2 linked regions of the Diaphorobacter ruginosibacter genome follow. The protein of the gene in region 1 binds, or shares a complex with, the protein of each later gene. Links are inferred from orthologs where the notes say so. Each region holds a gene or a part of one and is shown on either strand. Other genes may lie near its edges. The genes, in order: mnmE and mnmG.

Evidence for each region.
Region 2: the proteins of mnmE (region 1) and mnmG are in contact, whole or in part, in a solved structure (PDB 9HIP), measured with the Escherichia coli proteins. The link is inferred for Diaphorobacter ruginosibacter from one-to-one orthologs.

Annotation. Positions count from the first base shown.
Region 1 is NZ_CP060714.1:4,635,397-4,649,237, reverse strand. What follows is about bases 3,573-6,470. They hold mnmE (tRNA uridine-5-carboxymethylaminomethyl(34) synthesis GTPase MnmE), read right to left. Parts: upstream 5,779-6,470; coding sequence 4,366-5,778; downstream 3,573-4,365. Other genes in these bases: H9K76_RS20935 (aspartate/glutamate racemase family protein), read right to left, coding at 5,878-6,470; H9K76_RS20945 (Crp/Fnr family transcriptional regulator), read right to left, coding at 3,573-4,031. Outside these bases: H9K76_RS20960 (monovalent cation:proton antiporter family protein), read left to right, coding at 1-1,794; H9K76_RS20955 (adenine phosphoribosyltransferase), read left to right, coding at 1,847-2,410; H9K76_RS20950 (hypothetical protein), read right to left, coding at 2,460-3,401; more of H9K76_RS20945, read right to left, coding at 3,537-3,572; more of H9K76_RS20935, read right to left, coding at 6,471-6,615; H9K76_RS20930 (M55 family metallopeptidase), read right to left, coding at 6,621-7,439; glutathione ABC transporter permease GsiD, read right to left, coding at 8,514-9,428; glutathione ABC transporter permease GsiC, read right to left, coding at 9,463-10,383; glutathione ABC transporter substrate-binding protein GsiB, read right to left, coding at 10,503-12,056; H9K76_RS20905 (dipeptide ABC transporter ATP-binding protein), read right to left, coding at 12,135-13,841. UniProt on the Escherichia coli protein: Exhibits a very high intrinsic GTPase hydrolysis rate. Involved in the addition of a carboxymethylaminomethyl (cmnm) group at the wobble position (U34) of certain tRNAs, forming tRNA-cmnm(5)s(2)U34.
Region 2 is NZ_CP060714.1:4,472,741-4,487,668, reverse strand. Bases 629-3,578 are described here. They hold mnmG (tRNA uridine-5-carboxymethylaminomethyl(34) synthesis enzyme MnmG), read left to right. Parts: upstream 629-1,091; coding sequence 1,092-3,065; downstream 3,066-3,578. Other genes in these bases: rsmG (16S rRNA (guanine(527)-N(7))-methyltransferase RsmG), read left to right, coding at 3,062-3,578; H9K76_RS20315 (hypothetical protein), read right to left, coding at 932-1,093; gstA (glutathione transferase GstA), read right to left, coding at 629-690. In the rest of the region: more of gstA, read right to left, coding at 82-628; more of rsmG, read left to right, coding at 3,579-3,718; H9K76_RS20300 (LysE family translocator), read left to right, coding at 3,771-4,385; H9K76_RS20295 (ParA family protein), read left to right, coding at 4,407-5,180; H9K76_RS20290 (RBBP9/YdeN family alpha/beta hydrolase), read left to right, coding at 5,189-5,740; H9K76_RS20285 (ParB/RepB/Spo0J family partition protein), read left to right, coding at 5,747-6,700; H9K76_RS20280 (peptidoglycan-binding domain-containing protein), read left to right, coding at 6,863-7,903; H9K76_RS20275 (N-acetyltransferase), read left to right, coding at 8,095-8,826; H9K76_RS20270 (flavin reductase family protein), read right to left, coding at 8,838-9,467; H9K76_RS20265 (TetR/AcrR family transcriptional regulator), read right to left, coding at 9,557-10,192; H9K76_RS20260 (DUF1428 domain-containing protein), read left to right, coding at 10,347-10,700; H9K76_RS20255 (VOC family protein), read left to right, coding at 10,783-11,226; H9K76_RS20250 (GFA family protein), read left to right, coding at 11,301-11,654; H9K76_RS20245 (SRPBCC family protein), read left to right, coding at 11,693-12,196; H9K76_RS20240 (AraC family transcriptional regulator), read right to left, coding at 12,231-13,109; H9K76_RS20235 (MFS transporter), read left to right, coding at 13,176-14,468; H9K76_RS20230 (pyrimidine dimer DNA glycosylase/endonuclease V), read right to left, coding at 14,555-14,928. UniProt on the Escherichia coli protein: NAD-binding protein involved in the addition of a carboxymethylaminomethyl (cmnm) group at the wobble position (U34) of certain tRNAs, forming tRNA-cmnm(5)s(2)U34.

The sequences.
Region 1 (13,841 bases):
GCCATCGGGCTCGAATTCAGCCTGCCCAAGCTGCGCGCGATGCGCAAGTTCGTGTTCGGGCTGGGGTTCGCGCAGGTCGTGCTGTGCATGCTGCTGTCCTTCGCCGGCATGATGCTGCTGTCGCGCTTCTTCGGCCGCGTGTGGGACATGAGCTGGCAGACGGCCGTGGCGCTGTCGGGCACCTTCGTGATGAGCAGCACCGCCATCGTCGTGAAGATGATGGCCGAGCGCGCCGAACTGGAATCCGAGCATGGCCGCCGCGTGCTCGGCATCCTGCTGTTCCAGGATCTGGCCGTGGTGCCGCTTCTGATCCTGATTCCCGCGCTTGCCTCCGACCCCGACAAGCTGGTCTGGTCGCTGCCTTTCGAGATGCTCAAGGCCGCTGCGCTGATCACCATCCTGCTGACCGGTGGCCAGCGCGTGATGCGCTGGTGGTTCACGCTGGTCGCGCGCCGGCACAGCGAGGAGCTGTTCATGCTCAACCTGCTGCTGTTCGCGCTGGGCCTCGCCTGGCTCACCGAACTGGCAGGCCTGTCGCTCGCGCTGGGCGCCTTCATCGCAGGCGTGCTGGTCTCCGAGACCGAATACAAGCACCAGGTGGAGACCGACATCCGCCCGTTCCACGACGTGCTGCTGGGCCTGTTCTTCATCACCATCGGCATGCAGCTCGACTGGCATATCCTGCTCGAGCGCTGGGCCCTGGTGCTGCTGCTCCTGATCGCGCCGATGGTGGCCAAGGCGCTGGTGATCTTCGCGATCGCGCGCTACATGAAGTCGCCCGCGGGCGTGTCGCTGCGCACCGGCATCTACCTCGCGCAGGCGGGTGAATTCGGCTTCGTGCTGCTGTCGCTCAGTGCCTCGCAGGGGCTGGTTCAGCCTGCGCTGATGAACCCGATCCTCGCGGCGATGGTGGTATCCATGCTGCTCACGCCGCTGCTCATCCAGTACAGCAACCGCATCGTCATGCGGCTGGCCGCGAGCGACTGGCTGCACCAGTCGCTGCAGATGACGCAGATCGCCCGGCAGGCCATCAACACCGACCACCACGTGCTCATCTGCGGCTATGGCCGTTCGGGCCAGAACCTCGCCCGCCTGCTGACGCTGGAGAACATTCCCTACCTGGCGCTCGACCTCGACCCCGACCGCGTGCGCCAGGCCGCCGCGGGGGGCGAATCGGTGGTGTATGGCGACGCCACGCGCCTGCAGGCGCTGATGGCGGCAGGCCTCGGCCGCGCGAGCGCGGTCGTCATCACGCACCTGGACACGCATGCGACGCTCAAGACGCTTGCCAACACCCGCAAGCATGCCCCCGATGTGCCGGTGATCGTGCGCACCGTGGACGACGCCAATCTCGACAAGCTGCAGCAGGCCGGAGCCAGCGAGGTCGTGCCCGAGGCCATCGAGGGCTCGCTGATGCTGGCCAGCCATGCCCTGGCGCTGGTGGGCGTGCCCATGCGCCGCGTGATCCGCCTCGTGCGCGAGCAGCGCGAAGGCCGCTACCAATTGCTGCGCGACTACTTCCACGGCGCGGACGACGATACGCCCGCAGAGCTCGACCAGGAGCGGCTCAAGTCCTTCACCCTGCCGCCCGGCGCCGCGGCCTGCGGCCACGCGCTGGGCGAGTTGGCACTGGCTGGGCGCGACGTGCAATTCGTCGCGGTGCGCCGGTCCAGCGGCGCGGTGAGCGCCGACGCCGACGATCCGACCCTGCTTGCCGAAGGCGATACACTGGTGCTGCGCGGCCTGCCCAAGGCCCTTGCGCTGACCGAAGACCTGCTGCTGCGCGGCAGGTGAGCCGCCGGCACGCGCCGGCCCTCCCCAAGACTTTCCAGATACCAGAACCACCATGCAGCAGCCCGAGCAACTGAGCGTCAACGAATACCTGCGCCAACACATCCGCACGGTTGCGGACTGGCCGGCCCCCGGCGTGCAGTTCCGCGACATCACGCCGCTGCTGCAGGACCCCAAGGTGTTCCGCGTGCTCGTCGATGCCTTCGTGCATCGCTACATGGACAAGGACCTGCGCCCCGACGTGGTGGCCGGCCTCGATGCGCGCGGCTTCATCATCGGCGCGGTGATCGCCTATGAGCTCAACGTCGGCTTCGTGCCGATCCGCAAGAAGGGCAAGCTGCCCTTCACCACGGTCGAGGAGACTTACGAGCTCGAATATGGCAGCGCCACCGTCGAGCTGCACTCCGACGCCGTCAAGCCCGGCGATCGCGTCCTGCTGATCGACGACCTGATCGCCACGGGCGGCACGATGATGGCCGGCAAGAAGCTGCTCGAACGTCTGGGCGCCACGGTCACCGAAGGCGCCGTCATCGTCGACCTGCCCGAGCTCGGCGGCTCACAGCGCCTGCGCGACGCGGGCCTGAAGATCTTCAACCTGGTGGATTTCGACGGCCACTGACAGGCACCGCGGCACGGGTGCCGCGCCCAGCAGGGCACGGCCGGTGGAATCAGAGATCCCCGTACTGCGTGGCGCTCAGGTCCGAGCTCGCGGAGTCCTGCGCCGGCATTTCCGTATCCGCAAACCCCGAGGGTTGCAGCAGCGGAGAGCGTGACATCGGGCCGCTGCGCACCATCGTCCCGGGGCGGTCCGATGCCGACACGGGGCGGGCGCCGCTGCTGGCACCACTGCCGCTGAGGGCGCGCTTGAATGCCGCCACCTCATCGTCCTCGATCGGATCGAAATGGCCATTGCCGCCATTGATGACTGGATGATGATTGCCGATCAACGGCGCCTGCGCACTGTTGCCGCCACCGAGGGGCGGGAGCGGCGAGAGGGGCGCACGGCTGCTGTGCAGGGGTGCCGCGCCCGAATTCAGCGGCGCGGCGCCGGAATGGCGCAACGGTGCGGGCGCCGAAGCCCGTGCTTCATAGGCCCCCACGGGCATGATCGGGGCGCGCAGCGTCTGTGGGGCACCCGAGCGCGTGGCGGGAGCGGCCTGCCTGTCGGCCGCGCGGCGCATGTGCACGCCGACTCCGGCGTTGTCATGCACCCGCCAGTAGACGGCGGTGACCAGAATGTCGAAGCGCGACTTCGCGCTCTGCGTGATGAGGGTTTCGATCTCGGTGAGCCGCGCCGTGCTGGCGCCGTACTCGCGCGCCAGGTCGATCATCACGACGAACTGCTGACCCAGCTGGTCGAGCGAAAGCACCTTGAATTTGTAGCCTGCCGACAACACGCCGGCGCGCACCATCGCATCGCGCACCACCATGTAGAGCGATTCGCGACGCTCCGTGCGGATATTCTTGCGCCCAAGCTGATCCGCGGCCTCCTGCGAACGCTGGGTCAACGGGTGCGCTGCGCCCGCACTCTGCTGCGTCGCATTGAGCGGCGCCTTGCGCGCCGTGGTCCCATGGGCGGGACGTCGAGAAAACCAACTGAGAAAGGACATGGCGCACCTGAAGTGAAGTGCACTGAAACACACGCAAAGAAGTGTACAGCGCTACCTATCAGCGGATGCTAATAGTCAGACGAGAACTGCGCCAGTGTTTTTTTTTGATGATGTGGGTCAAAAAGTTGACATTTCTCAGGTAGATGCCACCCGACGCTTGCGGTTTCCGAGCCGCTTCGAGAGGACGGCGCCCACAGCCATCACCAGATGGAGTGCGACTGCCGGTTGACGATTCGACAGCTCGGTGAACCGCATGGCAGGCAGGCTCCAGAGCTTGCACGGCGCGCCCGCCTGCACCGTCGCAGAGCGTGGAAGATGCGAGAAGAACGCCCCCTCGCCCACAACGGAGCCAGGACCTACGATCGCGAGACGCAGGCGCTGCTTCTCGTCCTCGAAGTGCACGCTCAGCGTACCGCTTTCCAGCAGATACAGCGTGCGGTCGGTCGTACCCTGTGCGAACAGCACCTGCCCAGCAGGCAACGACACGGGCAGCAGATAGGCCGACAGCAGATCCCACTGCTCGGCCGTGAGCAGGTTGTTGAGACTGTCTTCCGCGGTGGCATGGCTGATGGCCTGCACCAATCCATGCAGATCCACCTTTCCATCCGCTCTATTGACTACGGTATTCATGGCGTGGAAGGTAATGCGGTTACAGGGTTTGAACAAGGACACATACGTGTTATTACAATTCATCAGCACGAATGCTTGCAGCGAATCACGAGTGGCCTGTTGATGGGATTAAAGCAGAACTGCACAAGAATTCAATCAGCGTGAGAGCCGGCACGGCTTCAAGCTATGGTGCTGCCAGATCGTCGCGCTGCCGCTGCTACCAACGATGTTCATTCCGGTCAATGCCCACCCAAGAAGCCCGCGCTCACATCAGAAACACATCCAGGCATGGAAGGGTCATGCAAGAGAGGGGCTTCGTGCAGGCGACTCCCAAGCAGGCACCGGCGCGCGGCGTCTACTTCCCGATGCAGAACGAAGAAAAAATCACCCCCAGCAAATCATCGGACGTGAATTCGCCCGTGATCGAGTTGAGTGCGTTCTGTGCCAGCCGCAGCTCTTCCGCCAGCAGGTCGAGTGCAGGGCTGTCCGAATGGATCTGGGCCGCGGACTCCATGAGGTGGGAGTCCACCTCGGACAGGGCCGCGACGTGGCGTGCCCGGGCGATGTAGACGCCTTCGGGCGCCGACTGCCATCCGGCCATCTCCAGAAGCTGGCGGCGCAGCGCCGCCAGGCCGTCGCCGGTGCGCGCGGACAGCTGCACCTGGGCCACGCGGCCGGGCTGCAGCGTGGCGTACGCTGCGGCCGCTTCCGGGGTGGCCGCGTCGGTCTTGTTCCACACGTCGATCACGGGCACCTGCTCGTGCAGCTGGTCGGCCAGCGCGCTCGCGATCCGTGCGTCGGCGGCCGCGTAGTCGGGCTCGTGCCAGCGGGTGAGGTCGTGCAGGAACAGCACGGCATCGGCGGCCTTGATTTCCTCCCAGGCGCGCGCGATGCCGATCTTCTCGACCTCGTCGTCGCTCTCGCGCAGGCCCGCCGTGTCGATCACGTGCAGCGGCACGCCCTCGATCTGGATGGTCTGCTGCACCTTGTCGCGCGTGGTGCCTGCAATCGGCGTGACGATGGCCAGCTCGGCACCGGCCAGCGCGTTGAGCAGCGAGCTCTTGCCTGCGTTCGGCTGCCCCGCGATCACCACCTTGATGCCTTCGCGCAGCAGCGCGCCCTGCTGCGCACGCTGCATCACGCGCGCCAGTTGCAGCTGCAGCCGCTCCAGCTGCCCGGCGGCATCGGCCTTCTTCAGGAAGTCGATTTCCTCTTCGGGGAAGTCCAGTGTCGCTTCCACGAGCATGCGCAGGTGGATCAGCGCATCGCGCAGCGTGTGGATTTCCTTGGAGAACGCACCCGAGAGCGAGCGCCCCGCGCTGCGTGCAGCCGCCTCCGTGCTGGCGTCGATCAGGTCGGCAATCGCCTCGGCCTGCGCCAGGTCGATCTTGTTGTTGAGGAACGCACGCTCCGTGAATTCGCCGGGTTCCGCGAGGCGCAGGCGCGGCAGCGCCGTGCGCGCGAGCTCCAGGCAGCGCGCCACCAGCAGCTGCAGCACCACCGGCCCGCCATGCGCCTGCAGTTCCAGCACATCCTCGCCGGTATAGCTGTGCGGTCCCGGGAAGAACAGGGCCAGGCCATGGTCGATCGCCTGCCCGTCCTTGTCCGCGAAAGGCAGGTAATGCGCCTCGCGGGGATTCGGCTTGCGCCCGAGGAGCTGCTCGACGAAACCGCCCAGCCCCCTGCCCGACACCCGGACGATGCCCACGGCCCCGCGCCCGGGTGCGGTGGCGATGGCGACGACGGGATCTTGGTGACGGGCGAGCATGGACGGGGACTTTCGCGGTGAAGGGGAGAGGCGGCAGGCAACGGACAGGCGTCGATTATCCGCGCTTGGTGCTCTCGCCGCGTAAAGGCGCTCTCCTGACTACGGCTGCCCGTAGGCCCTTGCGGCAAGTGCTGCGGCGAGGATCGCCGAGGGATCGACCAGCGTCCAGTCACGTGCCTCCGGGGCCTGCGGCAGGGCCAACGGGATCTCGGTGCATGCCATCACCAGCGCAATGTCGCCGTGCGTCGCGCGCAGTTGCTGGGCGACCTGGGTGAAGCGCTGCTCGGCGAGCCGCATGTCGCCGGCCTTCACGCCGTCGTAGATGCCCTGCATGAGCCAGATGCGGGCCTCGTCGCCGGGCAGCACGCATTCGATGCCCTGCGCGGCGAAGGCCTCGTCGTACAGGCCGGTGTCGTAGGTGCCCTGCGTTGCCAGCAGGGCCACGCGCGGGTGGCCCAGGCGCCGGATCTCGGCGGCGGTTTCGCTCGCGATGTGCAGCAGTTCGACCTGCGGCACACGCTCCTGCAGCGCGGCATGCCAGGCGTGCGCCGTATTGCAGGGAATCGCGACGGCCACGGCGCCCAGCGCGGTGAGCTGGTTCAGGCCGCGGAGCATCGCCTCGAGCGGCTGCGGTGCGGCCGGGTCGGTGAGCGCGCGCGTGCGGTCCGGGATGGGCAGTTGCGCCATCCAGTGCTCGGGATAGGCCTGGTCCAGCACGGGCTGACCGTGCTCGCGCAGCCAGGCTTCGCAGGCGCCCACGAAGAGGCGCACGAAATCGACACCCGCCGCGGGGCCCATGCCGGCGAGGATGCCTACGGTCCGGGGAGAAGGATTCATCGTGCTCACCTCAGCATGCTGGACATGGCGGAGAAGCAATTGAGCATGCGCACCGCCGACTCGATTTCAGGTGCGGTGAATCGCACCGCGCAGCCGTCCACACGCTCGAGCGTCGGCCACTGGCAGAACAGGTCGGCCAGCGCCGGAGACTGCGTGACCAGGTCCACGGTGACCGGTCCGCCGATCACGAACGGCTTCACGCCTCCTGCCCGCTGCACCGCGGATGCAACGCCCTTGCGGATGGCTGCGCGCGCCTGCTCGGGCGAGAGGCTGATGCCGCTGGTCTGGCCGGTTGCACGCTTGACCTGCACGAACTCGGCTCCGGGAAACAGGCCACGGGTTTCCTCGATGAAGACGTCATCGCCGGACGCCGCGATCACCGGCGCGCCATAGGTTCCTGCCAGCGCGCCATAGATGCCGGCCTCGCCGAGCTCCACGCCGTTCAGGCTGATGCGCGCAAAGGCGAAACTGTTGATCGTGTGCGCCAGGATGCCGCGCCCCTGCGCACGCGAGTGGTAGCCGACGAAGCACACGCCGTGAAGCCCCAGCTCCACACCCGCAACCATGCTGAGGTACCGCGGCTTGCCCTGCACGGCCAGTGCGCGCGCATCGAGCAGATCGGGCGGCATGTTGCGAAAGCCTCCGTGCGAGTCGTTCACGTAGACCTCGGTTGCGCCCGCATCGAATGCCCCGGCAATCGCGGCATTCGCTTCCTCGGCCATCAGACGGCGCGCGCGCTCGTACTCGGGGTTGCCCGCGCGCACCTGCTCGGGGTGGTAGACCCCCGCCACGCCTTCGATATCAACGGAAATCAGAATCTTCATATGTCGGTCCGGGTTCGGGTGCCGGTTCAGGCACCCATTGTGTCCAGCATCTCGCGCAGCGATGCGCGATGGTTTCCATCGCGGCCGGTGACCGGCCCGGCATGCCACAACGCGTGCACGATGGCCTGCTCGACGCTGTCGGCCGCAGCCTGGAACAGGCCGTCCAGCAGCGCCTCGTTCACCATCGCCACGGCGGGCATCGGTGCATCGGGCAGATGCGGCAAGGTATACGCCGTGGAGAACGCGAGCGCAATGTCGCCGCTGCCGTGACCATACACCGAGCCCGTGCGCGCGAGACCCGCCGCCGCGCGCCAGGCCAGGCGCTGCAGCTGGCGCGCATCGAGTGGTGCATCGGTGGCGATCACCATGATGATCGAGCCCTTTTCGGCGCGCTGCGGCGGCTCTTCCGCCACGGCCATCGCGGCGAGCCTCTGCCCGAGCGGCTCGCCGCCCCACAGAAGATTGGCCTGCACGCCGAAGTTGGAGAGCACCAGCGCGCCCACGGTATGTGCCGCGCCATTGGCAAGCTGCGCCCTGCGCGACGCGGTGCCTATGCCCCCTTGAGCTGGAAGCTCGACATGCCGCGCCCCGCGCCCACCGCGCCCTGCTCCACCTGCAGGCCCGCAGCCTGCAGCGCAGCCTCGTAGTGCTGCGCGGTGATCGCCATGCGCTGGATGTCGTTGAGATAGCCGTCGTTGCATTCGAGCACCAGCGGATTCACCGTGGGCAGCGAGCGGCCCGTCTCGGGATTGCCGCGGATGCAGTGCGCGACCTGCGCCTCGGCCAGCGCGCCGACCGAGAAGGTGTTCGTGAGCGCGATCGGCGTCTCCAGCTGGCCCAGCTCGGAGAGCTGCATCAGCCCCACGCTCTTGCCAAAGCCGTTGATCACGGCCGTGGCCGCGGGTACCTTGTGCTGGAACGGGTCCCGTCCGTGCGGACGGATCACCGTCACGCCGGTCTGCACCGCGCCTTCGGCCAAGGTGACGCTGCCCACGGTCACGCCGGCAACGTCGGTGATCGCGTCACGCTCGCCGCTGCGCAGCTGGCCGACGCGGGGAGGCTGGCTGCGCGAGATCATGTCTGGCGGTCGATCTTGGGGTCGAGCGCGTCGCGCAGGCCGTCGCCCAGCAGGTTGAATGCCAGCACGGTCAGGAAGATCGCGAGGCTGGGGAACAGCGCGACGTGCGGCGCGTTCACCATGTCGGCACGTGCCTCGTTGAGCATCGCGCCCCATTCGGGTGTCGGCGGTTGCGCGCCCATGCCCAGGAAGGACAGGCTGGCGGCCGTGATGATCGACGTGCCCACGCGCATCGTGAAGTACACGACGATGCCCGAGATCGTTCCCGGAAGAATGTGGCGCATGATGATGGTCCAGTCGTTCGCGCCGATGCTCTGCGCCGACTCGATGTAGGTCATTCGCTTGAGCACGAGCGTGTTGCCGCGCACCAGGCGGGCGAACGCGGGCACGCTGAACACCGCCACCGCGACGATCACGTTGATCATGCTGCTGCCGAGGATCGCCACGACACCCAACGCGAGCAGGATGCCGGGGAAGGCGAACAGCACGTCGGAGATGCGCATCACGATGCGGTCCCACCAGCCTTCGTAGTAGCCCGCGAGCAGGCCGAGCGCCGTGCCGATGATGCAGCCGATGAAGACCGAGAAGAAGCCCGCCGCCAGCGAAATGCGGGCCCCCATGAGGATGCGGCTGAAGATGTCGCGGCCCAGCGGATCCACGCCGAACCAGTGCATGGCCGACGGGCCCTCGTTCAGGCGGTCGTAGTCAAAGAAGTTCTCCGCATCGAAGGGCGAGATGTAGGGTGCGAGCACCGCAATGGCAACCAGCAGCACCACGAACACGAGCGCCGCGACCGCGACATGCTGCTTCTTGAACTTGCGCCAGAACTCGCGCCAGGGGGTGCGCACGCTCGCATCCTGCGCGGAGGCTGCCGCAGCGGCAGGAGTGGGGGAAATGGAGGGGGTGGTCATGCTTGTCGGTATCCCGTTCGGTCTGGCTGCGTTCTTACTTGTAGCGGATGGTGGGGTTGATGTAGCCATAGAGCATGTCCACCACCAGATTGATGAGGATGAACTCCAGCGAGAACATCAGCACCAGCGTCTGGATGAGGGGGTAGTCGCGCGTGTTCACCGCGTCCACCAGCAGGCGGCCCACGCCGGGCCAGTTGAAGACCGCCTCCACGACGATCGAGCCGCCCAGCAGGAAGCCGAACTGCAGGCCCATCATGGTGACCACGGGAATCATCGCGTTGCGCAGGCAGTGCTTGAGGATCACGACGCGCTCGTTCAGGCCCTTGGCGCGCGCGGTGCGCACGAAGTCCTCGCTCACCACTTCCACGAACGAGGCGCGGGTGAAGCGCGCCATCACGGCGGCCACGGCCGCACCCAGCGTGATGGAGGGCAGGATGTAGTGCTTCCACGTGTCGGCGCCCACCGTGGGCAGCCAGCCCAGGTCCACCGAGAAGATCTGCATCAGCAGCATGCCGAGCGCGAAAGCGGGAAACGAAATGCCGGAGACCGCGATCGCCATGCCCAGGCGATCCGGCCATTGGTTGCGGTAGACGGCCGAGATGATGCCGATGCCCATGCCGAAGATCACCGACCAGACCATGCTGGTGAAGGTCAGCAGCAGCGTGGGCATGAAGCGCTCGCCGATCTCCGCCGACACCGGACGGTGCGTGCTCATCGACGTGCCGAAGTCGCCCTGCAGCATGCGTCCGAAGAACTGCACGAACTGCGTGGGCAGCGGTTGGTCCAGGCCCAGTTCCTTGCGCACCATCTGCACCGTGGCTTCATCGGCGTCCGGTCCGGCGGCCAGCCGCGCGGGGTCGCCGGGCAGCATGTGGACGAACATGAACACCAGTATCGCGACGATCAGCAGCGTGGGCAGCAGGCCGACCAATCGTTTGAGGAAGTAATTCAGCATGGAGGCAATGCTGCAGGCGCAGCAGGAAAACGTGGGAACAATCTCGAAAACGTCCCGCGCCGTCGTCACCAGGGCAGGGACGACGCGCGCGGGAGGGGTGCGTGGCAGGCCACGCCGGCTTACTTCACCGCAATTTCATCGACGTTGAGGTTCGCATCAGGCATCACATAGACGCCGGACAGGCGCTTGGCGTGGCCCGAAAGGTTCACCTCGGTGACCAGCGGAATGCGCGGCAGGTCCTTCATGAGCTGTTCCTGCACCGACTTGTAGAGTTCCGCGCGCTCGTTGGAGTCGGTGGTCACCAGCGCCTTGGCGATGCCGCTGTCCACCACTTCGTTGCTGTAGTACGCCACGTTCTGCAGCTTGGGAGCCCAGGCTTCCGTCGCGAACAGCGGACGCAGCGCCCAGTCGGCTTCACCCGTCGACGACGACCAGCCGATGTAGTACATGCGCACGCCGGCGGTCTTCGGATCGGGCCATGCATCCACCATTTCGGAGCGCTGGCCCGGCTCCAGGATCTGCACCTTCAGCTTGATGCCGACCTGTGCGAGCTGCTGCTGCACGAACTGCGCCACCTTCTGGCTGGTGGTGTTGTTGTAGCCGCTCCAGATCACCGACTCAAAGCCGTTGGGGTAGCCGGCTTCCTTCAGCAGTTCCTTGGCCTTGTTCACGTTGTAGGGGATCGGCTCCATCTTCACCGCGTACTGGATGCCCTGCGGCACGATGCCCTGCGCGGGGATCGCATAGCCGCCGAACGCCACCTTGGCCAGCGCCTCCTTGTTGATCGCATAGGCGATCGCCTGGCGTACCTTGGCGTTGTCATAAGGCTTCTGCAGCATGTTCAGGCTCAGGAAGCGCACGATGATGGAAGGCGTGTTCACCACTTCCACCTTGTCGTTCTTCTTCAGGTTGGCGGCCTGCTCGTAGGGCAGCGGGAACGCGAAGTCGGCCTCGCCCGTCTGCAGCATCGCGGAGCGGGTGTTGTTCTCGGGAACCGGCTTCCAGGTGATCTGGTCCACCTTGGGATAGCCCTTCTTCCAGTAGCCGCCGAACTTCTTGCCGATGATGGCCTCGGTCGGCTTCCACTCCACGAACTCGAACGGGCCGGTGCCCACGGGGTGGAACGCGATGTCCTTGCTGCCCCACTTCTTGAGCGCGGCGGGCGAGATCATCGCGGCGGATGCGTGCGCGAGCGAGTTGATGAACGGGCCGAACGGTTCCTTGAGCGTGATGCGCACGGTCGATGCGTCGACCGCTTCCACCTTGGAGATGCGGTTGAACTGCGTGATGCGCAGCAGGCGGTTGGCGGGGTCCATCACGCGCTCGAGATTGACCTTCACGGCCTCGGCGTTGAAGTCGCTGCCGTCGTGGAACTTCACGCCCTTCCTGAGCTTGAAGGTGTAGACGAGGCCGTCCTTGGAGACGTCATAGCTCTCGGCCAGCACGTTCTTCACCTTGAGGTCCTTGTCGAACTGGAACAGGCCTTCGTAGAACGTCTTGGTCACGGCCGTGGTCATGGTCGTGTTGGTGTTGTACGGATCCAGCGTTTCGGGCGGATAGGCAATCGCCAGCACGGGGTTGCTTGCGGCGGCCAGTGCGGCGCCGGATGCGGCAAATGCGGCGAGGGCCAGCAGGCTCTGCGCGATGCGTCGGGTGGAAGCGGTGTTCGTCATGAGGACCTCCGGTTGGGAAAAAGGGTGTGGTTGATTCGGATGGCGCCAGGAAGGCGTCGATGGGCGGGCGCCTGCGCGTCAGGCCGTGGCGGGAGCCACGAAGTGATCGGGACCGACCTGCACCAGGGGCGGCACGACGGGCTCGTCACCCACGGCACGGATCGGGCTGGGGATCTCGCCTTCCTGCAGTGCGCGCTTGAGGAAACGGCGCGAAGGGTCGGCGATCGGCACTGCTGCCATCAGCTTCCTGGTGTAGGGGTGCTGCGGGTTCTCGAAGATCGCGCGGCGCGGACCGATCTCGACGATGCGGCCGAGGAACATCACGGCCACGCGGTGGCTGATGCGCTCCACGACGGCCATGTCGTGCGAGATGAACAGGAAGGCCACGCCCAGCTCGCGCTGCAGGTCGAGCATGAGGTTGACGATCTGCGCCTGGATGGACACGTCGAGCGCCGAGACCGATTCGTCCGCCACCACGACCTTGGGATTGAGCGCCAGTGCGCGCGCGATCGCGATGCGCTGGCGCTGGCCACCGGAGAATTCGTGCGGGTAGCGCTGTGCATACTCGCGCGGCAGGCCCACCTTCTCGAGCAGCCAGTCCACGCGCTTCTGCGCCTCCTCGCGCGTGCCCACCTTGTGCACGAGCAGCGGCTCCATGATCGAGAAGCCCACGGTGAGGCGCGGATCCAGCGATGCGAACGGATCCTGGAAGATGAACTGGATGTCGCGGCGCAGCGACTGCACCTCGCTGCGCGGCAGGTCGAGGATGTTGCGCCCGCCGAACTCGATGGCACCGCTCTGGCTCTCCACCAGGCGCAGCAGCGAACGGCCCGTGGTCGACTTGCCGCAACCCGACTCGCCCACCAGTGCCAGCGTCTCGCCAGGGTAGAGGTCGAAGCTCACATGCTCCACCGCATGCACGCGGCGGGTCACCTTGTTGAACAGGCCGGAGCGCAGGTCGAAGCGCGTGACCAGGTCCTTCACGCGCAGGATGGGCTGCGCGCCCGCGGGACGCGTATCGAGCGGCGTGGACTCGACGGCGGGCATGCTCCCGTCCACCCGCAGCAGCTCGAACTGGCGCGGCAGGTCCGTGCCCTGCATCGCGCCCAACTTGGGCACGGCGGACAGCAGGGCGCGCGTGTAGCTGTGCTGCGGTGCCGCGAAGATCTGGTCGGAGCCACCCTCTTCCACCTTGTCGCCGCGGTACATCACCAGCACGCGGTCGGCCACTTCGGCCACCACGCCCATGTCATGCGTGATGAAGATGACGCCCATGTGCATCTCTTCCTGCAGCTGGCGGATGAGCTGCAGGATCTGCGCCTGGATCGTCACGTCCAGCGCCGTGGTCGGCTCGTCGGCGATCAGCAGCTGCGGCTTGCACGAGAGCGCCATCGCGATCATCACGCGCTGGCGCATGCCGCCCGAGAGCTGGTGCGGAAAGCGGTCCAGCACGTTCTTCGCCTCGGGGATGCGCACCAGTTCCAGCATGCGCAGCGCCTCGGCGCGCGCGGCGGCGCGGTCCTTGCCCTGGTGCACGCGGATGGATTCTGCGATCTGGTCACCGGCGGTGAACACCGGGTTCAGCGAGGTCATGGGCTCCTGGAAGATCATCGCCACATCCGCGCCGCGCACGTCGCGCATCTGGGCCTGCGATGCACTTGCCACGTCGAGCACCTGGCCGCTGCGACGGCGCAGCAGCGCCGAGCCGTGGGTGATCTTGCCGCCGCCATGTTCGACGAGGCGCATCAGCGCGAGCGACGTCACCGACTTGCCGGAGCCGGATTC
Region 2 (14,928 bases), 160 kb from region 1 along the record:
AAACAAAGAATCCGGCACACCCTTGCGGACATGCCGGACTCTCTGGAACCTAGAACCTGCTGCAGCGAATGCTGCGCGGGATCACTTGATCAGGCCTTCGGCCTTCATCGCAGACACGACGGCCGGGCGGGCGCCAACGCGTTCGCGGTACTGGTTGAGGTTCGGGAAGCCGGAGAGGTCCACGCCCGTCAGCTTGGCCCAGTTGGTCACGGTGAACAGGTAGGCATCGGCCACGGTGAACTGCTCGCCCATCAGGTATTGCTTGCCGGCCAGTTCGTTCTCGACGAACTGCAGGCGGCCGGTGATGCGCTCGCGCGCACCATTCTTCACGTCGTCGGTGGATGCGGGATTGAACAGCGGGCTGAAGCTCTTGTGCAGTTCGGTGCCGATGAACGTCAGCCATTCCTGCAGCTTGTAGCGCTCCCACGTGCCGTTGGCGGGAGCCAGCTTCTTGTCGGGGGCCTGGTCGGCCAGGTACTGGACGATGGCCGGGCCTTCGTGCAGGCGCTTGCCGTCGTCAAGCTCCAGCAGGGGGACATAGCCGAGCGGGTTGATGGTGTAGAAGTCCGTTCCGTCCTGCAGCTTGTGCGACTTGGTGCTGGCCAGCACGGGGGTGTAGGGCAGGCCCAATTCCTGCAGCACGATGTGTGGCGACAGGGAACAGGCGCCGGGCGAGTAATAGAGCTTCATGAGGTTTCCTTTTTTCAATCGAAAGACGGTGGAATGAAAGCTTCCTCGAACATGCTATACCGACTCGGGCGGGTTTGCAGGATCGGGCCATTGATGGTGATTGACTAAAAAATAGGCAACCCATGGACCCCAAAAGAGGAGGCGTCGCGACGGCGTTTCACGTGAAACAGCAGTGCCATCCGGAAGATCCTGGGGGCTGCTTGGAGGGCCATCGGGACAGATTGGCCGGAGCGTGGGAAAATCAGGGGTTTCCCGGCCCATTCAGGCTGGGCTCTTTCAGGCCGGCCATGTAGCGCAGTTCCTGCGGCATGAGCGTATCGGCCTGGCTTCCGGTTGCGCGCGGCCGGAGGTGCACGGGTAGTAGTTTGCGGGCCAGCGCGTCCCCGAAAGGCGCTCCTTTCATGTTGTATCCCCAGAATTTTGATGTCATCGTAGTCGGCGGCGGACACGCCGGAACAGAAGCCGCGCTTGCTGCGGCACGCATGGGTTGCAAGACCCTGCTGCTCTCGCACAACATCGAGACGCTCGGGCAGATGAGCTGCAACCCGAGCATCGGCGGTATTGGCAAGGGTCATCTCGTCAAGGAAGTGGACGCGATGGGTGGCGCCATGGCGCTGGCGACGGACAAGGGCGGCATCCAGTTCCGCATCTTGAACAGCTCCAAGGGTCCCGCCGTGCGTGCCACGCGCGCACAGGCTGATCGCATTCTGTACAAGGCAGCCATCCGCGACATACTGGAGAATCAGCCGAACCTGTGGCTGTTCCAGCAGGCGGTGGACGACCTGATGGTGGAGGGTGACCGGGTAGTGGGTGCCGTCACGCAGGTCGGGATCAAGTTCCGAGGCCGCACGGTGGTGCTGACGGCGGGGACCTTCCTCGATGGCAAGATCCATGTGGGGCTGGACAACTACGCGGCGGGCCGCGCCGGCGACCCGCCGGCCGTCACGCTGTCGTCGCGCCTCAAGGAACTCCAGCTGCCGCAGGGGCGCCTCAAGACCGGCACGCCGCCACGCATCGACGGCCGCAGCATCGATTTCTCCCAGTGCGAGGAACAGCCCGGCGACGGCATGCCGGGCGGGGTGAACGAAGGCATCCTGCCGGTTTTCAGCTTCATGGGCCATGTGGCCATGCATCCGACGCAGATGCCCTGCTGGATCACCCACACCAATGCGCGCACGCACGAAATCATCCGTTCGGGCTTCGACCGCAGTCCCATGTTCACCGGCAAGATCGACGGCGTGGGGCCGCGCTACTGTCCTAGCGTCGAGGACAAAATCAACCGTTTCGCGGACAAGGAAAGCCACCAGATTTTCCTGGAGCCCGAAGGCCTGACCACGAACGAGTACTACCCCAACGGTATTTCCACCAGCCTGCCGTTCGACATCCAGTACGACCTGGTGCGCAGCATTCGTGGACTGGAGAACGCCCACATCCTGCGCCCCGGCTATGCGATCGAGTACGACTACTTCGATCCGCGTGCGCTCAAGAGCAGCTTCGAGACCCGCCAGATCCATGGCCTGTTCTTTGCAGGACAGATCAACGGCACCACCGGATACGAAGAGGCCGCGGCGCAGGGTATGTTCGCCGGTATCAACGCCGCGCTGCAATGCAGAGAGCAGGAGGCCTGGGTGCCACGCCGCGATGAGGCCTACCTCGGTGTGCTGGTGGATGACCTGATCACCAAGGGCGTGACCGAACCCTATCGCATGTTCACCAGCCGCGCCGAATTCCGCCTGCAGCTGCGCGAAGACAATGCCGACATGCGCCTGACCGAGGCTGCGCGCAACATGGGCCTGATCGACGATGCACGCTGGGATGCATTCAGCCGCAAGCGCGACGCTGTTTCACGTGAAACAGAGCGCCTGAAATCCACCTGGGTAAATCCGCGCAACCTGCCAGCCGAAGAATCTGAGCGTGTCCTGGGGAAGGCCATCGACCATGAGTACAACCTGTTCGAACTGCTGCGCCGGCCCAATGTCGGCTATGCGGATCTGACGCAGATGAATGGCGGCAAGTATGCAAGCCCCGATGTTTCACGTGAAACGCTGGGCGATCTCAGCGAGGCCGTGATCGAGCAGGTGGACATCGCCGCCAAGTATTCCGGCTACATCGATCGGCAGAAGGACGAGGTGGAGCGCGCCGCTCATTTCGAGAAGCTGCGCCTGCCTGCGGAACTGGACTACATGCAGGTCGCCGCTCTATCGTTCGAGGTGCGCCAGAAGCTGCAGAAACATCGGCCTGAGACATTGGGCCAGGCCTCGCGCATTTCCGGGGTGACTCCGGCGGCCATCTCGCTGCTGATGGTGCACCTGAAGAAGGGTGGCTTCAAGGAGTTCGCCAACATGACGGCACAGAGCGTGGAAGCAGAGGCATGAGCGAGCAACTGTTGACTCAACTGCGCGAGGGTGCGCAGGACCTGGAGCTTGATCTGGGCGAATCCCAACTCGCGCAGCTGATGGAGTTCCAATCGCTCTTGCAGAAGTGGAACAAGGTCTACAACCTCACATCCGTGCGTGATCCGCAGGAAATGCTCACGCACCATCTGCTGGACAGCCTGGCTGCGGTCAAGCCGCTGCAGCGGCACCTCGCAGCCATGCCCGCAGGCCAGCGCGAGAAACTGCTGGACGTCGGGTCGGGAGGAGGGCTGCCGGGCGTGGTGTTCGCCATCTGCTGCCCGGACCTGGATGTGAGCTGCGTCGATACGGTGGCCAAGAAGGCCGCGTTCATCAACCAGGCAGCGGCGGCCCTGCGCCTTCCCAATCTGCATGGAATCCATGCGCGGGTCGAGACGCTGACGCAGAAGTTCGATGTCGTGAGCTGCCGCGCATTCGCGTCGCTGATCGACTTCACGACATGGTCGCGGCAGGCTCTCGCGGATCACGCCGTATGGCTGGCCATGAAGGGCAAGCAAACCGATGACGAGCAGGCCGCCCTGGGCGCCGACGTGGAGGTGTTTCACGTGGAACAACTGGTAGTGCCCGGCCTTGATGCAGACCGTTGCATTGTGTGGATGAGGCCCAAGTCGTGAGCGTGGCTTAAACTAGGGACTCGTCTTTTCGTCCTGCGCGAAGGTTATCCCCATGTTTGGCATCTCGGACTACGGCGCTTTCGTCGCCGCGATCATCCTGTTCCTGTGCATTCCCGGCCCCGGGAATCTGGCGTTGATCACGTCGACCAGCAAGGGGGGCTTCCGCGGCGGCTTTGCCTCCACATTCGGCGTGATCTGTGCCGACCAGATGCTCATGTGGGCGGCGGTGGGTGGCGTGGCCGGCCTGATGGCCGCCTATCCCGCAGCATTCCACATGGTGCAGTGGGTGGGTGCCGCCTACCTCGCCTGGATTGGCTGGCGCATGCTGCGCGCCAAGCCCGGCGACGCGCCGGTGGTCAACATCAGGCCGCATCACTACTTCCGGCAGGGCGCGATCATCACGCTGTTCAACCCGAAGGCCATCGTGTTCTACATGGCGTTCTTTCCGTTGTTCGTCAATCCGCAGACACACCGCGGCCTTGTCACTTTTGCGGCAATGGCGGCCACGGTGGCGACCCTGACCCTGCTCTATTCGACGATCATGATCCTGCTGACGCACTTCCTGGCCGAGCGCATGCGCGCCAACCCACGGATCGTGAACATGCTCGAAAAGACGGCAGGTACTTTTCTCATCGGCTTCGGCGTCAAGCTGGCCATTTCCAAATAACAAGCACTTCGAAAAGATCGCATGGCCAAGATTTTCTGCATCGCCAATCAGAAGGGTGGAGTGGGCAAGACCACGACCACCGTGAACCTCGCGGCAGGTCTTGCCCGGATCAAGCAACGCGTGCTCATGGTCGATCTGGACCCGCAGGGCAATGCGACCATGGGCTCGGGCGTGGACAAGCGCTCCCTCGAGCTCAGCGTGTACGACGTGCTGCTGGAAACCGCCGGCATCAAGGAGGCCGCCGTTTTCTCGGAGCAGTGCGGCTACCACGTGCTTGGCGCCAATCGCGAACTGGCCGGTGCCGAAGTCGAGCTGGTCACGCTCGAGCAGCGTGAGCGGCGCCTCAAGGCGGCCCTTGCCGCCGTGGACAAGGACTACGACTTCGTGCTGATCGACTGCCCGCCCAGCCTCTCGATGCTCACGCTCAACGGCCTGTGCAGCGCGAACGGCGTGGTCGTTCCCATGCAGTGCGAATACTTCGCGCTGGAAGGGCTGACCGATCTGGTCAACACCATCAAGCAGGTGCACGCCAACCTGAACCCCGACCTGCAGGTGATCGGCCTGCTGCGCGTGATGTACGACCCGCGCATCACGCTGCAGAGCCAGGTGAGCGAGCAGCTCAAGGACCACTTCGGCGACAAGGTGTTCGACACCGTCATTCCGCGCAACGTGCGTCTGGCCGAAGCTCCCAGCTACGGCCTGCCCGGCGTGGTGTTCGACCCGAACGCCAAGGGCAGCCAGGCCTTCGTCGATTTCGCGAAGGAAATGGTCAAGCGCATCAAGAAGATGGGATGAAGGACGCCATGAACGCGCAGCAGGTGCTGGTTCTCCCCGGCTGGCAGGGGTCGGGCGAGGCGCACTGGCAGACCCGCTGGGAGCGCCTGCACGGTTATCAACGCGTGGAGCAGCATGACTGGATGCACCCGCTGCGCGGCGACTGGAGCGCGCGGCTCGAGGAGACCGTCGTCGATGCGCCGGCACCCGTCATCCTGGTGGCGCACAGCCTGGGGTGCATTCTCACGGCGTGGTGGGCTGCGCATTCGGGCCATGCATCCGGCAAGGTGCAGGGTGCCCTGTTGGTGGCCCCGGGCGACGTGGAGCGGCCCGAGCTGACGGGGCCGCTGCGCGGCTGGACGCCGATCTCCATGCGCTCGTTGCCGTTCCCGAGCATCCTGGTGGGCAGCCGCAACGACCCCTATTGCAGCTTCGAGCGCGCCCGCGCACTCGCCGATGCCTGGGGCTCGCGCTTCGTCGACCTGGGCGCGCGCGGACACATCAACGCCGAATCCGGCCTGGGAGACTGGCCCGAGGGCCACGCGCTGCTGGATTCGCTCAGAACCACGACAAAGGATTGAACCGATATGGTCACGAAGAAACCCAAGGGCCTGGGCCGAGGTCTCGAAGCGCTGCTGGGCCCCAAGGTGGCCGACACCAAGGCCTCCCCGGCGACGTCCCGGGCCGCCAATGCCAAGAGCGGCCCCGTGGAGGGGCAGGGCGTGGGCAAGCTGGCCCTGACCGAGATGGTGCCCGGCATGTACCAGCCGCGCACGCGCATGGACGAGGGTGCGCTCTACGAGCTGGCCGAGAGCATCAAGCAGCAGGGCATCATGCAGCCGATCCTGGTGCGCAGGCTCGCGGACGGCCCGAACGCCGGCAAGTACGAGATCATCGCGGGCGAGCGGCGCTTCCGCGCATCGCGCCTGGCCGGCCTGAGCGAAGTGCCGGTGCTGGTGCGCGAAGTGCCCAACGAGGCCGCGGCCGCGATGGCGCTGATCGAGAACATCCAGCGCGAGGACCTGAACCCGCTGGAGGAGGCGCAGGGCCTGCAGCGGCTGGTACGCGAGTTCGGCCTCACGCACGAGCAGGCGGCGCAGGCCGTCGGACGTTCGCGCAGCGCCGCAAGCAATCTGCTGCGGCTGCTGAACCTGGCCGATCCCGTGCAGACCATGCTGATGGCGGGCGACATCGACATGGGCCACGCGCGCGCGCTGCTGTCGCTCGATCGCGCGGCGCAGATCACGGCCGGCAACCAGATCGCGGCCAAGAAGCTGTCGGTGCGCGAGGCCGAGGCGCTGGTCAAGAAGCTGGGTGCCGAATTCAGCCTGCAGACGCAGAAGCCCAAGAAAGAGAAGTCGCGCGACATGAAGCGGGTGGAGGAAGAGCTCTCCGACCTGCTCACCGCCGAGGTCGAGGTGCGCGTGAAGAAGCGCGTGAAACGCAATGGCCGCACCGAGGAGATGGGGGAGCTGGCGATCCAGTTTGGCTCGCTGGAGTCGCTCAACGGGCTGATCGATCGGCTTAGAGGCAATCAGTAATAAAACTCAATACGGAAAAACTACCAAAAAAGAAACAACTTGCAACCATTTGCCGGAAGTTTGAGGCTGACGCTATTATTCGCCGTCGTTTTGAGCAGGAACAGCACGTCAGTGTGTTGAAACCGCCGGCCAAACAGGTTGTGTATCGAGAGGAATTCCTAGATGTCCAAGAGAGTTTTGACGCTGCTTGCCGCAGCATGTGCTGCTGTTGCCCTGACGGGTTGCGAAACCACCAACATGAAGATGGGCAGCGCCGAATCGAAGACCGTGGCGACGGGTGCCGCCGGTGGTGCCAACACCGCGAACGAGAGCACGCAGCTCGAGCGCTGCCCGCAGTCGCTGGGCACGCTGTCGCTGGTGGAGAACCAGGATGCGGGCTGGTACACGATCCTGCGCAACGAATACAAGCTGCCTCCAACGGCCAACCTGCTGCGCCTGCTGGTGCAGCAATCCAACTGCTTCATCATTGTCGAGCGCAGCGCCGCAGGCATGCGCGCCATGGACCGTGAGCGCCAGCTGATGGGCTCCGGCGAAATGCGCGGCGGCAGCAACTTCGGCAAGGGCCAGATGGTGGCGTCCGACTACGCCCTCTCGCCTGAAATCATCTTCTCCAACAGCGATGCCGGCGGTATCGGTGGTGCCCTGGGCGGCCTGATCGGCGGCGGACGCGGTGCGGCCATTGCCGCCATCGGCGGCAGCATGAAGACCCGCGAGGCCAGCGCCATGCTGACGCTGGTGGACAACCGCTCAGGCGTGCAGGTGGCGGCTTCCGAGGGCAGCGCTTCCAAGAGCGATTTTGCGGGCTTCGGCGGCCTGTTCGGCGGCGTGGCGGGCGGCGGCCTGGGTGGTTATCAGAACACGGCCCAAGGCAAGGTGATCACGGCGGCCTTCATGGACGCCTACAACCAGATGGTCGTGGCGCTGCGCAACTACAAGGCGCAGACCGTGCAGGGCCAGGGCCTGGGCGGCGGTGGCCGGCTGGGCGTGGACGGCGGTGCCGCTCCTTCGCAGACACGTGCCGGCGCGGCCATGTCCACGCGTGAAGCACAGCAGCGCCTGATGGACCTGGGCTACAACATCGGCTCTGCCGACGGCTCCATGGGTCCGAAGACGATGAACGCCATCCGTGCCTTCCAGAAGGACCAGGGCCTGAAGGCCACGGGCCGACTGGACTCGCAGACGCTGGACGCGCTCTCGCGCTGAAACGGCGATCGACCCACCGTCCAGGTGGAGTGATCCCAAGAAGCGGCCCCTGTGGCCGCTTTTGCATTTGTGGATGCACTTCCCTGTTGCTGCAGGCCCGCTACCCATGTCGCACTGAAGCAGTGCGACATGGGCGACTTCGCCAGCGATCTGGCCTAGGATGCCCGCCGTTGACAACGGAGCGTCTCCTCATGTTTCTTTCCCTGCCGCCTTTCTGGGCGTCGTGGTTGCCTGCGCCCATGGGCCGGGCCGCAGCCCCGATGCCGTTGCCGCGCCCTGCCGAGCTGCGCGTCGATGTGTACACCGGCCCCGACGCCATCGCGCAGGAGCTGCAGTCGCTGCATGACCGCCTCCATACGCCCGGCGACTCGATGCACGGCATCGAGCGGCTCGATTTCCTCGGCGATCCGCGCTTTACCGTCCACTACCGCGAGGCGGACGGCGAGCAATACATCTACGTTGAAGACCTGCACATGCGGCGGCTGGCCGGCTATACGGTGTTCAACCGGCTCGTCGAGCTGAACAGGCGCGCCGATCGTGTGCTGCGCGCGCCCCACACCAAATTCGCCCCCGAATACCAGCGCCAGGGCCTGGCCACGGCCATCTACCGCTGGGCGCTCGGCAACGGCCAGTGCCTGATCTCGGGCGCGCGCCAGTCGCCCGGTGCGCACGCATTATGGAACCGCCTGGCGCAGGGCAACGAGCAGGGCTATGTGCACCTGCAGGACAAGACGGTCACCTACCTCGGCACGCGGGTGGACGACGAGCGTCTTCTGGATCACTTGAACACGCGCCGCATTCTGCTGGGCGAGGGCTGGAGCATCGACGGGCTGGCTGCCACCGTGCGGATGCACATGCCGCTTTCCACCGCATGGGCCGGACACCCGCGGGAGGGTGTCGGGGGGCAGGGCGCAGCCGCATAAGCGGGGCCGGTTCAGCGCGGGCGGAACATGCGAAAGCGCTGCGCCTCGCCGATGCTGAAATAGTCCGCGGGACCGCCGCCGCGCAGGATGGGCTGGCCCGCGGCGGTGTCATAGATGCCGTCCTTGAGCAGGCTGCGCTCGATGTGCACGGCCACCACTTCGCCAAGCACCAGCCAGCTCGGTATGTCCGCGCCGTCGGCCCCCCGCAGCTGCACGATCTGCGTGCACCGGCATTCCATGGTGACGGGGCTTTCGGCCACGCGCGGCGGCGTCACGACCTGGGATGCGAGCGGCGTGAGCCCGGCGAGGTCGAACTCGTCCACGTCGAACGGAACGGCCGCGCAGCTCTGGTTCATGGCTTCGGCAAGTGGCCGGGTCGCCAGGTTCCAGACGAATTCGCCGGTCTCCTCGATGTTGCGCAGCGTGTCCTTGCGGCCGAGGCTGGAGAAGCCGACGATCGGGGGGGTGTAGTTGAACGCATTGAAGAAGCTGTAGGGCGCGAGATTGAGCACGCCCGAGGCGCTTCGGGTGGACATCCAGCCGATCGGGCGCGGGCCGATGATGGCGTTGAACGGGTCATGCGGCAGGCCGTGGCCCTCGCGCGGAAGATAGGTATGGAAGCGTTCGGATTCGGTGTTCATGGCGGGACGGATCGACCGTTGGGTGAAGGGACACATGCTCTGCGGCAGAGGGCGTTCCTGCGATCGTAGCCGTTCGCCTCTACGCCCGTTCAGAGCCCCTTCTCGACCATCTGCAGCAGCCGGTCCGTGAGCTGCGTGCGCTGCGCCGCCGGGCTGTGGCGCAGGGGGCCGTCGATCATCAGCGTGGCCATGCCGTGCACCGTGGACCAGGCCAGGTATTCCGCCATCGGCCTGCGCTCGGCAGGCAGGACGCCCGCCTGCACCATGGCGTCGAGCGACTCGCACAGCAGCTGGAACGGATCCGCCGCGACAGGCGCACCGCCTTCCGGCAGAGCCGCATCGTCGTTCCTGGCAAATGCAGTGCGGAACCACCCCGTCTCCGCCTGTGCAAAGGCGATGTAGGCCCGCCCCACGGCGGCCAGCATGGCGTGCGCACGCGCGGCAGGGTCCGCCATGCTGCGCGCCGACGCCAGCTCCGTCTCGATCGACAGTGCCATGTGGGCGAGCACCTGCGCACGCACCGCCTCGAACAGAGCCTCCCGGTTCGCGAAATGCCGGTAGGCGGCATTCGGCGCCACGCCCGCGCGCCGCGTGGCCTCGCGCAGCACCACGGCCTGCGGCCCGCCCTCACGCGCAAGCCTGATGCCTGCATCGATCAGCGACTGGCGCAGGTCTCCATGGTGGTACGTGCGCCGGGCGCTGGGGTCGGAAGGATCGGCTGACATGGGCATTCAAAGGTGGACAGGGGAAGTCATCACAAAACCTTACCAAACAGGAAAATTAAATGTGGACAGTGTTCATTTTAATCGGCAAAATAAGTGAACGTTGTCCACATTCATGGATGGCGTGATGGTTTTTCACCTTCAAGGAGACAGATTCATGAAGCTACAGAACTACGTCGACGGGTTCCTCTGCCCCGTCAAGACCCAGGACAAGGAGCGTTACCTGGCCGTGGCCACGGCAGCCGCGCAGCTGTTTCGCAGGCACGGGGCGATCTCGGTCGTGGAATGCTGGGGTGACGACGTGCCCGAGGGCCAGCTCACCTCCATGCCCATGGCCGTCAAGCGCGAGAGCGACGAGGTGGTCGTGTTCTCCTGGGTCGTGTGGCCTGACAAGGCCGTGCGTGACCGAGGCATGAAGGCCGTGATGGACGATCCGGAGATGCCCAAGGACATGCCGTTCGACGGCAAGCGCTTGATCTACGGTGGCTTTCAGACCATTCTGGTGGCCTGACGCCGGGTCACAGGACATTCATTTCGTCCCCGCATCATTTCCAGCTCCATTTTCCACTTCACTTTTCATTCAGGAGACTCGCATGCAATTCATTCCCTACCTCAACTTCAACGGCAACTGCGCGGAAGCCATGGCTTTCTACGCCAAGGTGCTCGGCGGCACGCAGGGGCCCGTCATGCGCTTCGGCGACATGCCGCCCATGCCCGACATGCCACCGGTGCCCGAGAGTGCGAAGAACGGCGTAATGCACACCTACGTGAAGTTCGGCGACCAGGAGCTCATGGGCTCGGACGTGATGCCCGAAGCCTGCGCAGGTGCCGGCTACCACGCGCCGCAGGGCATGTACATCTCGATCCGCGTGGACACGGTGGAGGAAGGCCGCCGCATCTTCGATGCCTTCGCGCAGGGCGGCCAGGTGGCCATGCCCTTCGCCAAGACCTTCTGGTCGCCCGGCTTCGGCATGACGACCGACCGCTTCGGCACGCCCTGGATGATCAACGTGTTCGACGAGCAGGTGGCGCGCTGACGCACCGCGCTTCGGAAGACATGTAAAACCAACCTGCAAGGCCCCGTTCAGCGGGCTCAAGGAGATATCAGGACATGCGATACCAGGCCAGCTGCCACTGCGGCAGGAACGTGTTCGAATTCGACGGCGAGCTCAAGGAGGCCCTTGCCTGCAACTGCTCCATGTGCCAGCGGCGAGGCTCGCTGCTGGCCTTCGTGCCGCGCACCGCGTTGCACCTGAAGACGCCCGAGGAGGCGAGCAAGGTCTACACTTTCCACAAGCACGCGATCAGGCACCATTTCTGTCCCGAATGCGGCATTCACCTGTATGGCGAGGCCCGGCATCCGAAGACGGGCGAGGCCATGGCGGCAGTCAACATTCGCTGCGTGGAAGGCCTGGACCTGCATACCGTGCCCGTGCGCGAATTCGACGGCCGTTCCCTGCCATGAACGGCGCCCGCCCCAGAGACACCCAAGGAACCGCAGCCATGTCCGACTCCACAACCACCATCTCCTCCTCCACTCCGGCCGCTGCCGTGCACAGCAACGACCTGGTGCTCACGCGGTTGCTCGATGCGCCGGCCGACAAGCTCTATCGCTGCTGGACAGAACCGGCCCTGCTGGTGAAATGGTTCGTCCCGGCGCCCTGGAGCGTGGCGCGCGCCGAGGTCGACGTGCGCCCCGGCGGCCGCTGCCTGATCGTCATGCAGAGCCCCGAAGGGCAGGAGATTCCCAACGACGGCGTGTACCTCGAGGCGGTGCCCGGCCGCCGACTGGTGTTCACCGACGCCTACCGCGCGGGCTGGGTGCCGTCGGACAAGCCCTTCATGACCGCCATCGTCACCTTCGAGCCGGAGGGCCAGGGAACGCGTTACACCGCGATTGCCCGCCACTGGAACGAGCAGGACCGCAAGACGCACGAGGACATGGGTTTCCACACGGGCTGGGGCATCTGCGCCGAGCAGCTCGAGCGGCTGGCCCGGAGGCTGTGAGCGCGTGAAAGCGCACTGCGCCTTCCGCAGGCCATCACAGTGAGCCGAAGAACCGCGCGGGCGACTGTCCCACCGATTTGCGCACCATCGCACTGAAAGCGCTGGGGCTGTAGCCCAGCTCCTGCGCGATCTGTCCCATGGGCATGCGCGACGCGGCCATCGACAGGGCCTTGGCCAGCACCACCTGCTGGCGCCATTGCGTGAATGTGCTGCCCAGTTCGGTGCGAAAGAGCCGGGCCACGGTGCGCGGGCTGGCACCGGTGTTGCGCGCCCATTCCTCCAGCGTCTCGTGCAGCGTGGGATCGGCAATCACCGCCTCGCAGAGCGAGCGCAGCCGCTTGTCGTGCGGCAGGTCGACGCCGAGCCGGACGGGGTTCGCGCGCCGCAGCTCATCGAGGATCAGCGCGCTCAGGTGCTTCTCGCGCCGCAATGCGTCCGCAGAGGGCGTGGGTTCATCGTCCGATTCCGTGGGCATCTCGCGCGCCAGCGCGCGCAGCAGGTCGGAGGCCTCGAGCACGCGGCACTGGCGCCACGGTTCTTCCTCGTGCCGCGCCACACCGGGGCCGCAGCGATCGGGCGGCTGGTACAGGTAGAGCGTGCGGAGATCCGCGTCCTCCACCATCGTCACCGCATGCTCGACACCGGGAGGCACCCACACCGCGCGCGATGGCGGCACCATGTAGGTGCCCTTGGGCACGTCAAGGCGCAGCACGCCGTAGGCCGAGATCGCCACCTGCGCCCAGGCATGGGCGTGCGGCATGATCTGGGTGTCCGCGCTGAGCTTGCGATAGCGCACCCGCACGGGCCGCTCGCGCGTGGGCACGTAGGGCGGCGGAGCAACGGATTCCAGATACGACAGCCGCCGCACCGAGCGGCGCGCGCCGATGGAGGTATTGGCGGGTCTGCTTGGCATGTTTGCAATAGAGATTGGCAGACTATCGTATCCCGGACGAGGGCGGTTGGCCCTAATATCGTCCTCATGACCACGACAACATCCACACCTTCGTCCGCGCCGTCCCCGGACGGGCAGGGCAGCCTTCGGCAGGACGCGCGCACCATCGGCCTGATCGGGCTTGCGCACGGCTCCTCGCACTTCTTCCACATGCTGCTGCCGCCGCTGTTCCCGTTCCTGATCGCGGAGTTCGACTTCAGCTACTCGCAACTCGGCCTGCTGGTGTCGGTGTTCTTCGTGGTCTCGGGCGTGGGGCAGATGCTCTCGGGCTTCGTTGTCGATCGCGTGGGGGCCCGTCCCGTGCTGTTCTATGCCCTGTCGTGCTTCATCGCCGCGGGGCTGGTCGCGGGCACGGCGAGCGGCTATCCCTCGCTGATCCTCGCCTCGCTGCTGGCGGGCATGGGCAATGCGCCGTTCCATCCCGTTGATTTCACCATCCTGAACAAGCGGGTCTCGCCCAAGCGCCTGGGCCACGGTTTCTCGGTGCACGGCATCTCGGGCAACCTCGGCTGGGCGACGGCCCCGGTATTCATGGCCGGCATCGCCACGGCATCGGGCTCCTGGCGCACGGCCTGCCTGAGCGGCGCAGCCCTCGCGTTCGTCATCCTCACCATCATGGTGCTGAACCGGGACGCCCTCGACGACCGCCAGGGCTCGTGGTCCGGCAACCAGGCCGCGAGCAAGGGCGGTGTGGGAGTGGTGGCCCAGCCGGAGCACCCCATGGCCTTCCTCAAGCTGCCGTCGGTGTGGCTGTGTTTTTCGTTCTTCTTCTTCAGCACCTGCTCGCTCAGCGCCATCCAGAGCTTCGCCAGCCCGGCGCTGCACAACCTGTACGGCACACCCCTGTCGATGACGGCGCTGGTCGTGACCGGCTACATGCTGTGCGGCGCCGTCGGCATGGTGATCGGCGGCTTCCTCGTTGCGCGCGTGCAGCGACTCGAGAAGATCATCTCGCTGTGCCTGCTGGCCGCCGCGGCGCTGCTGGCCCTGGTCGGTCTCGGCATCCTGCCGGGCATGGGCGCGCTCGTGATCACCGCGCTGGCGGGCCTGGGCATCGGCATCGCCGGCCCTTCGCGCGACATGCTGATCAAGCGCGCCGCGCCACCCGGTGCCACGGGCCGCGTCTATGGCACGGTCTATTCGGGGCTGGACCTGGGCTTCAGCCTGGCCGCCCCGGTGTTCGGCGCGATGCTGGACCGGCACATGAACGCCGGCATCTTCTTCGGATCGGCCGCGGCGCTGGCGCTGTCGGTGGTGTCTGCCGGATTCGTGGGCGCGGGTGTGGCGGCGCGCTCGGCCCCCAAGGCCGCCACCGCGTGATGCGCACCGACTGATGCGTGTTTGACCCGCACGTGACGATCACGGCCCGGGCCCTGCAACTGCCGCTGCGGGGCCTTTTTGTTGGCTCAGGGGCGTTCCCAGGTGGCGACAGGACCCTCCTGCGCCATGAACATCGAATGCAGCTCGGGCTGCTGGAGCCGGGCGTTGCGTTCGAAATCCGCCGGGCTGCGCGTGCTCAGCTTGTTCTGCAGATGGGCCCATTCATAGGCGATCTGCCCCGTGGCCACGGTGATGCGTGCGTCCTCGTCGGCCGCATGGATCTTGCTGCCGTCGAAGCGATAGCCGCGCAGCGTGGCTTCGGCGTGCACGTCGTGCAGATAGCGTGCCAGCGCAGCGGCGGGATCCTCCAGGTCCTTGAAACGATCAAGCTGTGGATGGTTGCGGTATCCACGCGTTTCACCGCGCAACACGGCCTGTGCGAGCAACGCTTCGCGCCAGA